DNA from 3 places in the Peribacillus sp. NPDC101480 genome. Region 1 is predicted to be linked to each of the others. Evidence: riboswitches for the same ligand, from Rfam matches in the RefSeq annotation. Region 1 holds a riboswitch; each other region holds the start of a gene.
What was found. A riboswitch is a leader RNA that binds a small molecule or an ion and turns the genes downstream of it on or off. The one in region 1 is predicted to bind cyclic di-AMP.
Positions count from the first base shown of each region.

Region 1 (4,711 bases):
ATTGCTATCATTCTTCATAACCTGACCCCCTCCGAGCTCTTAATCAATAATATTATTTTACCAAACTTTTGGGTTTTCACGTAAGTTATATAACCCCCAATATTAATCATCATCAGCACCATGTGAATAATGCGAAACATGTACTCCATATTAACCCAAATGTTAAGGTACACACTCGACTAGCTCAAAGTATCCATATTATAGTAAGAATGAAGGATTGGAGGATTAAATCATGGATAAAATTGAAAAAGGTTTTATCATTAATTCTTTTCATGGAGCCGTTTCCGTCTATGCTGATGCAACTAAAAAAATAGGTCTGTGGCAATCAGAGAAATATGCATTCGAAAAATATTTAAATCAGGAAGATGCAATCCTTGATATCGGTTGCGGTACAGGAAGGACCACCTTCGCACTATATAAAAAAGGATTTCAAAATCTAACGGGAATCGACCTGACTCCTGCCATGCTTTATGAAGCCGAAAAAATAGCCCATGAATATAACCTGGACATACCCTTTATCCTTGGCGATGCAACCGACCTCCCTTTCAACGACTCATCATTCGATAAAGCAATCTTCGCTTTTAATGGTTTAATGCAAATTCCCCAGCGAAAAAACCGCACATTGGCTTTAAAAGAAATCAACCGTATTTTAAAACCTAAAGGGCTCTTCATTTTCACAACACATGACCGTGATAAAAACGAAAATTACCTGAACTTCTGGGAGCAAGAGGAAATGATTTGGTGTGTTGGTAAACAAGATGAGAGGCTTTATGAATTCGGGGATATTTTCACATCCGGAAAGACGCTTCAAGAAGATACTTACCTACATATCCCAACTAAACTTGAAGTACTTGAATGCCTGTAAGAAGCACGGTTCAAAGTTATCGAAAGCTTTTATCGAAGTGAATTATTCCATGAAAATGATGATGTCATCGCTTTCTCTTCCGATTGCCGCTTCTGGATCGTCCAAAAGTAAGAAAGCGCATTTTAATTCAAAAAAAATCCAGAGTGACATTTCACTCTGGATTTTTTGTATTAAGAAACTTGTTCTAATTCTTTTTTGGAAGGCGGGTTGAATTGACCTTCCCATTTAGAGATAACGATTGCCGCAAGTGAATTACCGATAACGTTTACTACTGTACGTCCCATATCAAGAATACGGTCAATACCGGCAATGAATGCTAGACCTTCAATAGGAATACCGACAGTTCCCAATGTCGCTAAAAGAACTACGAAAGATACACCTGGTACACCCGCAATCCCTTTGGATGTGATCATTAACACTAGCATTAGCGTAATTTGCTCATACATGCTTAAATCGATTCCGTACATTTGAGCGATGAAGATAGCTGCTAACGCTTGGTATAATGTAGAACCATCAAGGTTAAAAGAATATCCAGTCGGAATAACAAATGTAGCAATATGTTTCGGACATCCCGCTTTTTCCATTTTTTCCATGATCTTAGGAAGAACCGCTTCTGAACTTGCAGTAGAGAAAGCAAGAATCAATTCTTCTTTTAGAAGTTTAATCAACGTAAAGATATTGAATCCGACAAATTTCGCAATAAGACCAAGAATGACTATTACAAAGAAAATCATTGTTCCGTAAACAGAAAGCGCTAACTTTCCTAACGGAATTAAAGATTCCAAACCGAATTTGGAGATCGTCACACCGATTAGTGCAAATACACCGATAGGAGCGAATTTCATGACCATGTTAGTTAGGTAGAACATTCCTTCAGCTACACCTTGGAAGAAACGGAATACTGGTTTACCCTTTTCACCGATGGCCGCAATACTAAGTCCAAACAACACGGAGAAGAAAATGATCGCTAGCATATCGCCTTCTACCATGGCTTTAACTGGATTGGATGGCACAATGTGAACGATTGTATCTACGAACGATTCATGCTGCTTAGTTTCTGCTGTATCAACATAGGTAGAAATATCAGTTTGTTCTAGCTTGTCCATATTTACACCAACACCAGGCTGGATGATATTCGCTGAAATTAAACCAACAGCAATCGCTATCATAGTTACTACAACAAAGTATGATATTGATTTAGCTCCAAGTTTACCTACTGATTTTAAATCGCCTACACCTGCAACTGCAACGATAAGACTTGACACAATGATTGGTACTACAATCATTTTAATCATTCGTAGGAAAATGTCTCCGAATGGCTGTAAAAAGTTTTGGGCCGTCTCACTACCATAAAAAATGGCACCAACGATAATCCCTAAAATTAAACCAATGAAAATTTGGCTAGCTAAACTTAATTTGAATTTCTTCATTTACTTTCCTCACCTTCCATAAAGTCTTTGATGCAAAAACATTTTTGTCTCGGTAAGGGAAACAAGATACTAATAAAAGAAAGTAATTTTTCTTTTTTTGAAAAACTCTGTCTTTACGCCGAAAAAAAAGACACTTCATGTGTCGATTTCTTATTGGCGTGAATATTCACACATGTTCCCTTAAAGACGCTGACGAGGTTAGCTGTCGGGTTAGGAATTGGAAACACAAATGCCCTTTCATTTCTGAATTCACCCCTAGCGGATAAAATCCACAAAAATGGGTCCCCCGTTCTTGGAATAAGATTAAGCGAGTTAACTTATAATAAAATATTATACTAAAAATGATAATCTGTAAATATTTATTCGCATTAGTTCTAGAAAAAATCTTTAAATATGTCTGAATATTCTGCATTAGAGACTATTGTATCTATAATTACTCTTCCCGATTTTTAATAATATAAGTTATATTGATATATAATTAATCACTAATTTGACATCACCTCTCTTGATGAAAGAAGCGGTTATTTTTCCAATACGCCAAGTAACAGATATCTTACTTTTTCCCTAGAGGTGAATTTTTTATAAGTTGCTGCCTTCACTTTTCCAAATTGGATTGGGGTAATGAAATAAGAATGGTTCTTCGACACATCCGGCTCCATTAGAATGACGTCACCTACCGACGGTCCGTTTATGATTTCTTGCTTCCCTTCAGCCTTAAGCCCTTTTGTAATGTAATGTTTATCCACATAGCCATTTTTAGTCAATTTGTAAATATAAGGCTGTTTATGGTTTTTTATGGCTTCTATAGGAATGGAGGGTACACCGGCTTTCTCATTGGTTATTACAGTAAGATTCACTTTGGATCCCACCAACAAAGCTTCCGTTTCTTCACCTTCCGGTTCGATTAGTGCCTGAAATGGAAATCTGTTATCCTTTTTTAATGACGGCTCTTCAGCGGGATAGGAATGGATGCGACCTATCGTCCCTTTCAATGCCTTTTTTGAATCAGAGGAACTTGCTTTTATAGTCATGCCCACTTCAGCCTTTTTCATTTCCTCTTCAGAGAAATCCCCTTCAATTGCCATATTTGTTGAAACGATGGATATAATGGGATTATTCAGGTTTTTATTGATATTTTTAACTACACCATCAGCCTCACTCGTTGACACGATCGCACTGGACTGCTCCTCAATTGAAGTTATTTTAGCTTCAAGCATTTTCACTTTTTCATTCAAGCTGTTTTTTTCCAGTTCCTGCTTGTACATTTCTTGCTCAATGTTACTTTTAATAAGATCTGAGGAACTTGTTGTTATATCAATTTTCAAGTTTTTTTCCACAGATTCATCAATGGCTGCTTTTTCAGGATTACTGGTCATGGTCCCTTGATAGGACCTCAACTTCCCTATGTATTCCTCAATACCTGCAATTTCTCCCTCAGATGCCGTTTTCTCCGCTTCCAAGTTCGCTTTAAGAGCATCAAGTTCGGTCGTCGTATACTCAAACAACGAGGAGCCAGCCGTAATCTCATCGCCTTCTTTAACAAGGAATTTCTTAAAATCATTTTTCTTGGTGTCAAAATAGATATCATACTCTTCTACAGGTTTAATTACCCCATTTGTTTGAATAGTATCCGTAATTGTATCTTTTTTTACCTTAGTCCAGTTTTCAACGAAAACAGTTCGTTCCACTTTGCTTTCTTTTTTTTCAATAAGGTATAAGTTAACGGTTATTAAGACTATCGACGCAATGGAGACCGCTGCAATTTTCCATTTCCCGCTCATTCATTTCACCCGCCTTATACAAATACGCCTACTTGGATGTATGCTAAAAAGGCTTTAACAAACCATGTGGCCAGATAGAATAGAACAATCATTAAAAGGACCAAATAACTATTTCGTTCTGAAAACTCCTTTAAATAAAAATATTGCAGAGCAATAATAAGAAATTGAAAAATGGTGATTCCGCTGAAAAAGTGAATGAAATAATCATTTCTGAGAAAATACTGACTGATGATCCCCAATGAAAATGGATTGGCATCGCTGCCTATATCCATTAATACGAATAGAGGAATCAGTAATGTTTTTTCCACTAATTGCAAAACAAAAAGAATCATTTGAACGATGACTAATTTTATATATGGGATATCAGTAACGATCCAAAAGAATAGAGCTGATAAAAATATATATATGGAAGGGTCGATTATGCCTGTTATTATGTTGCCGCTCATAATCAGCAGCTTTGCTGCTTCGAATTCACCGGCACTCATTTTCGTGATTTCTTTGGAGAATGATTCTGAACCAATGCCAAAATATCCCCCAATGGCGAATACTATAAGACTAAGAAAATATAAAAATAGTAATTTCAATCCAAGCTTTGTGACTGCCTCTGCATTTTGAAGCTGATAACGACTCCGATG
Region 1 covers NZ_JBNNSB010000016.1:6,802-11,512, reverse strand. Annotated here, with positions in the region: gene ACQKMF_RS26060 (hypothetical protein) at 1-18, opposite strand, end outside; gene ACQKMF_RS26055 (class I SAM-dependent methyltransferase) at 233-865, shown strand; gene ACQKMF_RS26050 (cation:dicarboxylate symporter family transporter) at 1,036-2,295, opposite strand; cyclic di-AMP (ydaO/yuaA leader) riboswitch at 2,468-2,615, opposite strand; gene ACQKMF_RS26045 (efflux RND transporter periplasmic adaptor subunit) at 2,817-4,076, opposite strand; gene ACQKMF_RS26040 (hypothetical protein) at 4,091-4,711, opposite strand, start outside.

Region 2 (4,711 bases), on a different contig from region 1:
TTTCAATGCTTTAACGATCGTTTCATCACTGCCTGTAACAACGATTTTCAAATCACTTGCTTCTGTATCGAAAATAAAATACATGAGCGTTAAAATGAGCAAAGGAGCTAGGAAGAATAAAGCAAGCGTCCTTCGATCCCGGCGCATCTGCTGAGTAATTCGAGTAACAAGAGAGGCAATTCTCATTTTAAGCCGCCTCCAATCCTTAAAAAAACATCATCAAGCGTTTCCACGGCAAATTGTGTTTTTAAAGCAGCAGGGGTTCCTGCCGCGATGATTTCACCTTCACGCAGCATCGCCAGTTTATCGCATCGTTCCGCTTCATCCATCACATGCGTCGTGATGATGATCGTCTTATCATCTTCATTTCTTAAACGCTCAAGTTCCTCCCAAATCGATTGTTTCAGCAAAGGGTCTATTCCTACTGTCGGTTCATCCAAAATGAGAATCTCCGGATTTTGGATGAGTGCAACCGCCAGTGACAGACGGCGTTTCATTCCCCCGGAATAATGCGCAACCCGAACGCTCAAATCATTAGTCAGCTGTACGATTTCAGCTGCATATTGAATGCGTTCCCTTCGTTCCTTTTTCGAAAAACGGTATAGTTTCGCAAAAAATTCGAGATTTTCAGCTCCCGTCAGTTCTGTATATAAAGCATCGGACTGTGCCATATAGCCGACATCCGTTAACAGTGCTTCATTTGGCACTTCATGATCCAGAACCGTGACTTTACCCGCATCAGGCTTAATCAATCCGACAATCATTTTAATCAAGGTGGTCTTTCCGCATCCGGATGGACCTAATAAGCCAAAAATTCCGTTTTTTTCAATATTCAGGCTTAATGGCTGAATGACCTTTTTCTGATGAAAACCCTTAGCAATCCCTTCAATGGAAATCGCATTTTTCATGCACACACATCCTCCCTCTTTAATTAACACGGTGTTGAGTGTATCATCATTCTAAGGTAGCATTCGTTCTAATACAATCAACACATTTGGAAAAATGTTTAGTGAAGGAGACATTCCATGGCATCGATTCATGAGGATATGGTACAAAAGACGAAAAAGCAGATACAACATCATTTTATTGCACTCGTTGAAGCAGAGGGGTTCTCACATGTATCAGTGAAGAAAATTGCAGAGCGTGCCAACATTAATCGGGGCACATTCTATTTGCATTACACAGATAAATATGAATTGATGGATCACTTACAGCAGGAATTGTTAAATGAACTTCAAACCCGCATTACTGCCATTTTGCCGAAAGAAGCTTTTTTGGCTCTTCATCAACACCAACTTTACCCGCCTTTCGTAGCTATTTTTCAATTCATCAGTGAACATGCCAACGCATTAAGGGCCATTCTTGGTGATCAGGGCGATCCCTCTTTTGCCAAAAAAATAAAGCGAGTATTCGGTGAAATACTGTTGGAGCGTTTGATCAGCCTGCATCCAGCAGCTAAAGATGAAGCATTCCGCATGTATATGCACGCATTCCTGACATCGGCGATTTTAGGGGTGATTACTGAGTGGCTAGAGAACTGTGAAAAACAAACGGCGGAAGAAATGGCGAAAATCCATTTTCAAATCTTGAACTTCATCAGCCAATTGCGCACATTCATCCAATGAACGATTCATTAAAGGCAGGTTCCATCAACATGCCTTTAAATCGGATTACATTTTTTCCTTCGCTTTTGCCTCTAAATAACCAACGCAAAAAAACTCATTATAATAAATGAGTTTCAAAGCAAAACAAGATATGGATTTTTCGCTCAGCATTCCGGATAGAACACAGGGAATAAATAATTGAATACCGCTAATGAATGTTGGATGCAGTTGATTTACCTTAGGGAAAACAATTTTAAGAACGGATTCTTTTTCTTATCCGTTATCCTTAACTCATCCATGATGATTTGATCCTCATGATCGGCTATCCATTTCCTTAGTGCATCTTTATCCTGGCATTGTGTTAAATATGTCTGGCCACCCTTGCCTGTAGCATTAATAACATATCTATTGAACGTCTTCTCCATAATTGCCCGCCTTTTTAATAAAATGTCTTGAATCTTTAAATACAAATGCAATGCTTTTTTCTTTATCATTTACAAAAGAAACATAAAATATATGTTAGAAAATTTTGATTGGCATCGCATGTTCTGCTTGAAATTATTGAATAAAGTACATCGATGCCGGTTATCATAATTGGATTAATCGAACCTATCATAATGTGCTAACTAATATTTGTCAATACGTTTTCTAAATGTAAATAAAACGTAAATTTTCAGTTTTGTTAAAGAAATATTTTTTTACGATTTAGGGGTTTACAACTGCTAAATGATGGGAGTAGAATACGTTTATCAATTTAATGCATTTCGGCCAAAACTCATGGAAATTGAGTACGGAGGACCCAATCATTTGGGGTTAATTCTGCCTTGCAGAAGGGATGAGATCAGCTCTTTCGCCATCCTACCCGTCAGCTAACTTCGTCGGCTAAAGCGAAGGAGGTCATAAGACCGCCTATTTCGGGAGCTTTTTTTGCACGCTTTTTGTGGCAATACAGCTATTCGATGTTTTCGCAGGTCTTTTTATTATGCCTTTAAAAAGATTCGAAAAGCAGATTGATGATTAAAAGTCATACAGTAGGGATGATCATTTGAGAATGACAAAATTGGATCCGCCAAAAATACTTGTACTTGGCTTTGCCATCCTGATACTTATCGGGGCCTATTTATTGACCCTGCCGATTTCCACAGAAAATGGTCATGGTCTTTCTTTTCTGGATGCTTTATTCACCTCGACTTCCGCTACATGTGTAACAGGACTGGTCGTTGTGGATACGGGATCGACCTTCACCACTTTTGGTGAGTTGGTCATCTTAACACTGATTCAGGTAGGCGGCTTAGGGTTCATGACATTTGCGACGTTTATCTTTTTCCTTTTAGGCAAAAAGATTTCTTTAAAAGGCAGGTTAGTTCTGCAGGAGTCGTTAAATAATCTATCCATGGCGGGTGTAGTCAGATTAGTGAAACGGCTTTTAATTTTCACGGCCATCATTGAAGGCATGGGTGCACTTATCTTATCGATTCGCTTTTCTTTTGACATGCCAATCGTTAAAGCGGTCTATTACGGGGTTTTTCATTCCATCTCGAATTTCAATAATGCCGGCTTCGATTTAATGGGGGAATTCAGGAGTTTGACCCCATATGTATCGGATCCATTCGTAACCCTTACCGTCGCCTTCCTCATCACGTTTGGAGGAATAGGTTTTATCGTAATGAATGAACTATATGAATATCGGAATACCCATCGTTTATCAGTACATACGAAGATCGTTCTAGCGACTAGCTTAACCCTTACGATTGCCGGAGCAATTTTAATCTTTCTATTCGAGTTCGGCAATGCCAAGACATTGCAGCCTTTATCTTTCATGGGTAAAACGCTGTCATCATTATTTCAATCGGTATCACCAAGGACGGCAGGCTCCAATACGCTGAATATCCCTGATTTAACTCAACCAACATTACTGCTCATCATTTTTCTGATGTTCGTCGGGGCATCACCCGGATCGACTGGCGGCGGGATTAAAACGACTACATTGGCGACGCTTGTCGGTACCGTTTGGTCACAGATTAAAGGAAAGGGTGATGTGGTATTATTCCGTCACCGCATTGTGAATGAAACGATTTTTAAAGCATTATCCGTTACATTCATTGGCGTATTCATGGTTTCACTCATCTCCATTCTGCTGACCATCACTGAAAGCGGAACTGACTTTTTGATGATTTTGTTCGAAGCCACTTCAGCTTTCGCCACCGTGGGACTTTCAATGGGTTTGACCCCGGAATTATCACCGGTCGGCCGGATGCTCATCATTTTCACGATGTTTGCAGGACGTGTTGGTCCTTTGACTTTTGCCTTTGCTATCGCCACGAGGCGCAAGCCAGATCCATTCCGACGTCCAAAAGGGAAAATCATGATTGGTTAATAATGAATGAAGGAGCGTAAAAGATGGGAAAACGACAATACGCCGTGATAGGTTTAGGCAGATTTGGAACCAGTGTGGCCCATAGATTATATACGGCAGGCCAAGAGGTTTTGGGTATTGATGTGAACGAGGAAAGAGTCGAGAATGCGGAACTGAACGTTACCCATGCAGTCATGGCGGATACGACCGAAGAAGAGACATTGAAAGCAATCGGAATCCGTAATTTCGATTGTGTCATCGTAGCCATCGGAAATGACATGCAATCGAGCATTTTAACTACCTTGCTTTTAAAAGAGCTTGGGGTCAAAAAGGTCATTGCCAAAGCACTTAATAAAAATCACGGTCAGGTGCTTACTAAGATTGGTGCCGACTGGGTGATCTATCCTGAGAGGGATATGGGGGAACGGGTCGCGAATCAGCTTCTTTCCCCTAACATGCTGAACTATATAGAGCTCTCCAAAGAATACAATATCGAGGAAATCATCCTCCCCATGAGCATGAAGGGAAAAAGCCTCAGGGAGCTTGATTTACGGGCAAAATATAATATCAGCGTCATTGCCATCGTGAGTAATGGGGAAATTATCATAGCACCCTCACCGGATCAGGATATCCATGAAAAAGATATGCTTTTAGTGGTTGGCAATAAAGAAGATCTAGCCTACTTCGCCAATATTGAATAACTGGCAGGTGCCAGCTCTTTCTTCATTGAGCCCGATACCTTATTTTTGAA
Region 2 covers NZ_JBNNSB010000006.1:316,004-320,714, reverse strand. Annotated here, with positions in the region: gene ACQKMF_RS20770 (ABC transporter permease) at 1-186, opposite strand, end outside; gene ACQKMF_RS20765 (ABC transporter ATP-binding protein) at 183-908, opposite strand; gene ACQKMF_RS20760 (TetR/AcrR family transcriptional regulator C-terminal domain-containing protein) at 1,026-1,625, shown strand; gene ACQKMF_RS20755 (hypothetical protein) at 1,838-2,029, opposite strand; cyclic di-AMP (ydaO/yuaA leader) riboswitch at 2,361-2,503, shown strand; gene ACQKMF_RS20750 (TrkH family potassium uptake protein) at 2,656-3,981, shown strand; gene ACQKMF_RS20745 (potassium channel family protein) at 4,005-4,661, shown strand.
Region 2: it holds a riboswitch for cyclic di-AMP, as region 1 does, so the genes downstream of both, ACQKMF_RS20750 (TrkH family potassium uptake protein) here and ACQKMF_RS26050 (cation:dicarboxylate symporter family transporter) in region 1, are expected to answer to the same signal.

Region 3 (4,711 bases), on a different contig from region 1:
TCTATTCAGAAAGCCTTTTCCAGGAAATAAAAGATCATATTGACCTTCCACAGGAAGAGTATCGTGTTGCTAGCATTGGGCTGCATCCTGCAATCGCACAATTTAATGGATTTTACACGCTCGATAGCTATAACAATTTCTATCCGCTTTCTTACAAACATCAATTTCGTCAAATAATTGAAAACGAATTGGCTAAGAATAAAAACATCAGAATCTACTTTGATGAATGGGGAGGACGTTGTTACCTATTTACCGATGAGCTTGGGAAGCATTATATGTTCAAGAAAGGCTCGAAGAAAGAGCTGGAAAATTTGGATCTTAATATGGATGCCTTTAAAGGATTAGGTGGCAAATATATATTTTCTGCCATCCCAATCAACAACGCGAAGGAGAACGGATTGGTGCTAGATGGGGTTTTCACAAAGAAGGGAAGCAAATGGAAAATTCATTTATACAGAGTCATGTGAAAAGGGGGGAATAGAATGAATTCACCGATAGTAACGATTGTTGTACCTTGTTATAACGAAGAAAGCGTTTTGCAGGATACCATTTCCCAGCTTTGTGGATTGATGAGGGGATTAGTCGAAGAAAACGTTGTTTCTGGTCAAAGTAAAGTCCTGCTGGTTGATGATGGAAGCAAAGATCAAACTTGGAAGATCATTTATAAGGAAACGATCAATAATGAATTGGTTCGCGGGCTAAAGCTTTCCCGGAATGCAGGACATCAAAATGCACTCCTGGCAGGATTGTTTACAGCCAAGGAAGCCTCGGATTGTGTGATTTCCATTGATGCAGATTTACAGGATGATATTCAAGTCATCCCTGAATTCATTCGGAAATTCAATGAAGGATGTGAAATCGTATATGGTGTCCGCCAGAAAAGGGACCTTGATTCATTTTTTAAACGGACATCTGCAACTGGTTTTTATAAATTGATGAACAAGATGGGGGTTAACCTTGTCTATAATCATGCCGATTTCAGGCTGATGAGCAGAAGGGCGATCGCGGAGTTGGAACGATTTGATGAAACGAATCTCTTTTTAAGGGGGATTGTCCCGCTTATTGGGTTTAAGACGGATTCTGTTTATTATGACCGAAAAGAAAGATTGGCTGGGGAAACGAAATATCCATTTAAGAAGATGGTTGCTTTTGCGCTTGATGGCATTACTTCCTTTTCAGTTACACCGATCCGGCTTGTATTATGGCTAGGATGTCTTTCCTTTTTCATTAGCTTACTCTTTGGGTCTTACTTTTTATGGTTAAAGTTTTATGGGCAGACCGAAACTGGTTGGACCTCATTAATCACCTCCATATGGTTGATCGGCGGACTGCAGTTGATTGCTGTCGGCTTGATTGGGGAATATATCGGAAAAATCTATAATGAATCCAAACGCCGGCCTAAATATATTGTTGATCTTGATTTATTTAATCCGCTCGATTTAAAAAAACGGGAGCAACTAGATAATGAACGGAACAGTATTGAGAAACTATCTAAAACACACTAACTCCTTTATCCGCTTTTTATTGGTTGGGATAGTCAATACAGCGGTTGGACTTTCCATCATGCTTTTTCTTATGAATGTTCTTGAATTATCTTACTGGGTCTCCACCTTTTTCGGCAATGGAACGGGAGCAGTAACGAGTTTTCTTTTGAACAGGACTTTTACCTTTAAAAGTGATATAGAATGGCGGCGAGGAGTTGCCCGTTTCTTATGCGTCATCCTGATTTGTTATTCCGCCGCTTATTCTATAGGCCAAGCCATTGCGGAATCACTGGAAGGATCCGTCCATTTATCCATACAACAAAATTTGGCTGTTCTCATAGGAACAATCTTTTATACCGTGCTTAACTATATTGGCCAGAAATACTTTGTCTTTAAAAAAAGCAATCTGAGACCAATTCAAGAAGGAAGGAACTAATTAGGTGAATCAGTGGAATAGTGCCCCTATTGGACGGGAATAAAAGCGGAATTTGATATTTAATGCAAGTTTACCCTTTTAATGACGATCCGAGCTGGGGCAGATCTGGTTAATTCATCGCATTCTTCATGAAGGTGATTTTTTTCCTTTTCGGACCACCTTTTGTTCATATGCCCCTGGATTTTGACCTTTACTTACCTCCTTTCCTACCTTCGAATCATGTCATTGCATGACTTATGTTATATAAGCCAAGAACAAAACCTCACTTACAAAGAATTATTTATTTTTGAGCAAAATTTTCATTTACATTTCCATTTCACGGGAGTATGATAATCAACAGTTTCATATTTCTAAATCGCTTAAACCTTATGGTGCGGGGGACCCGTTATTGGGATTGTTTACAATCCAAGGGGTGAATCCTTTTTAAAAAGGTAGGGCTACTCTTAGGTCCGAATCCGACAGCTAACCTCGTAAGCGTTATATGAGAAGGAAGGTGGAGCTTGTTAGACAAAAAAATTGATGTCTACAGGTCTATTTAGCTATGACTTGTAGGCATTTTTATGTTTCGTCTAGTTTTTTGCTACAGCTGGGTAACATAAACTTATAAATTAACTATGGTGGTGAAATCTTGATGTTATCTTCTATAAAGAGGTTCTTGATTGGGAGACCTTTAAAGTCAAATGCACTTGGTGAACAAAAGCTTAACAAAACAAAGGCTTTGGCGATATTATCTTCTGATGCTTTGTCTTCGGTTGCATATGGGCCGGAGCAAATATTGATCGTCCTGATCACGGTCGGTGCTGCAGCATTCTGGTATTCCATCCCTATCGCGATCGGAGTATTGATCCTCTTAACTGCTTTGATTTTGTCTTATAGACAAATCATTTTCGCTTATCCGCATGGCGGGGGGGCCTATGTGGTTTCAAAAAACAATTTAGGAGTCAATCCAGGGCTGATAGCTGGAGGATCTTTATTGGTAGATTATATATTAACTGTGGCTGTAAGTGTCTCTGCAGGTACAGATGCAATCACGTCCGCTTTTCCTGGCCTGCATTCCTATAATGTCGTCATTGCCATCATATTCGTGATTCTACTTACAATCCTGAACCTTCGGGGGGTTACGGAGTCAGCCTCTGTTTTGGCCTATCCGGTGTACCTATTCGTTTTAGCCTTGTTCATCTTGATCGGTGTTGGAATTTACAAGATTTTAACAGGAGGAGTTTCACCTGAATTGCACACATCAATCGGGACTCCGGTAGCGGGCATCAGTTTATTTATACTGCTAAGAGCATTTGCATCAGGAAGCTCCGCCTTGACAGGAGTAGAAGCAATTTCCAATGCAATCCCGAACTTTAAAGATCCAGCCCCGAATAATGCTGCGAAAACTTTAATAGCGATGGGTTCATTGCTAGCTGTATTATTTTCAGGAATCGTATTCTTAGGCTATTATTTAAGCATTGTTCCCAGCGCAGAGGTAACTGTCGTCTCCCAGATTGCTGAAGAGATCTTTGGACGGAATTTCATGTATTTCTTCATTCAAGGTACGACTGCCCTGATCTTGATACTTGCGGCCAATACTGGCTATTCGGCTTTCCCTCTGCTTGCGGTAAATCTTGCGAAGGATAAATTCATACCAAGGGCGTTTACGATCAGAGGGGACCGATTAGGGTATTCCAATGGAATCATCATACTGGGACTTGCATCCATCATCTTGATTGTCGCATTTGAAGGACATACTGAAAATCTCATTCCGCTTTATGCAGTAGGGGTATTCATTCCATTTACGTTGTCCCAGACTGGCATGATCGTTAAATGGGTTCGCGAAAAGCCAAAAGGCTGGAAGATGAAATTAACCATAAATTCAATTGGTGCCATAATTAGCTTTATCGTCACGATGATATTCTTTTTAACCAAATTTACTCAGGTTTGGCCTGTTTTGATTTTTTTACCTATCATCATTTTAATTTTTCATCGGATTAACAAGCATTATGAAGCAGTTGGTGACCAACTAAGGATTACAACATGCGAGCCGATCTTACCAATTGAAGGAAATATCATTATCGTACCTGTGGCAGGTATAACTCATGTGGTTGAGAACTCTTTAAATTATGCAAAATCGCTCTCAGCAAATCAGGTCATTGCCGTTTATGTTGCTTTTGAAAGAGAAGATGAAAAGAAATTCGGAGAAAAGTGGAAAAAGTGGCAGCCGGATGTCAGACTCGTTACACTGAATTCTTATTATAGAAGTATCATTCAGCCACTAACTAAATTTGTGGATACAGTTGAACATAAGGCGAGTGAATCCAATTATAAAGTTACGGTGGTCATCCCCCAATTCATTCCGAAGAAGGGCTGGCACAATATACTTCATAACCAATCAAGTTTACTGATTCGCGCCTACTTACTTTATAAAAGAAATGTGGTTGTAACGACAGTGCCATATCATTTGAAGAAATAAGTTCCATATCTATAACTGGAAGCAAACCTGCATAAGGTTTGCTTTTTTTATAATCTTATAAAGGGAAAGACCGCAGTACAGCTGTCTTTTCTCCAACTAAACGCTCCCGATATTATTAGCATCGGAAGCCTTCTTTGTGTTGAACACTATTTTTGCAAAAATACTTCATAAAATTACCAAGGGTCAATTCAAATAAAGCGAACATATTAAAAAGAAGACAAAATGAAATTTATTAGCTTTGAACTTACATATATGGGGGTTGAATATGGATATATTATTAGCTCTCTTGCCGGCACTATTCTGGGGAAGCATCGTTTTATTTAATGTGAAACT
Region 3 covers NZ_JBNNSB010000001.1:169,600-174,310, forward strand. Annotated here, with positions in the region: gene ACQKMF_RS00895 (DUF6044 family protein) at 1-467, shown strand, start outside; gene ACQKMF_RS00900 (glycosyltransferase family 2 protein) at 483-1,505, shown strand; gene ACQKMF_RS00905 (GtrA family protein) at 1,465-1,920, shown strand; cyclic di-AMP (ydaO/yuaA leader) riboswitch at 2,267-2,413, shown strand; gene ACQKMF_RS00910 (APC family permease) at 2,552-4,378, shown strand; gene ACQKMF_RS00915 (RhaT/GlcU family sugar-proton symporter) at 4,644-4,711, shown strand, end outside.
Region 3: it holds a riboswitch for cyclic di-AMP, as region 1 does, so the genes downstream of both, ACQKMF_RS00910 (APC family permease) here and ACQKMF_RS26050 (cation:dicarboxylate symporter family transporter) in region 1, are expected to answer to the same signal.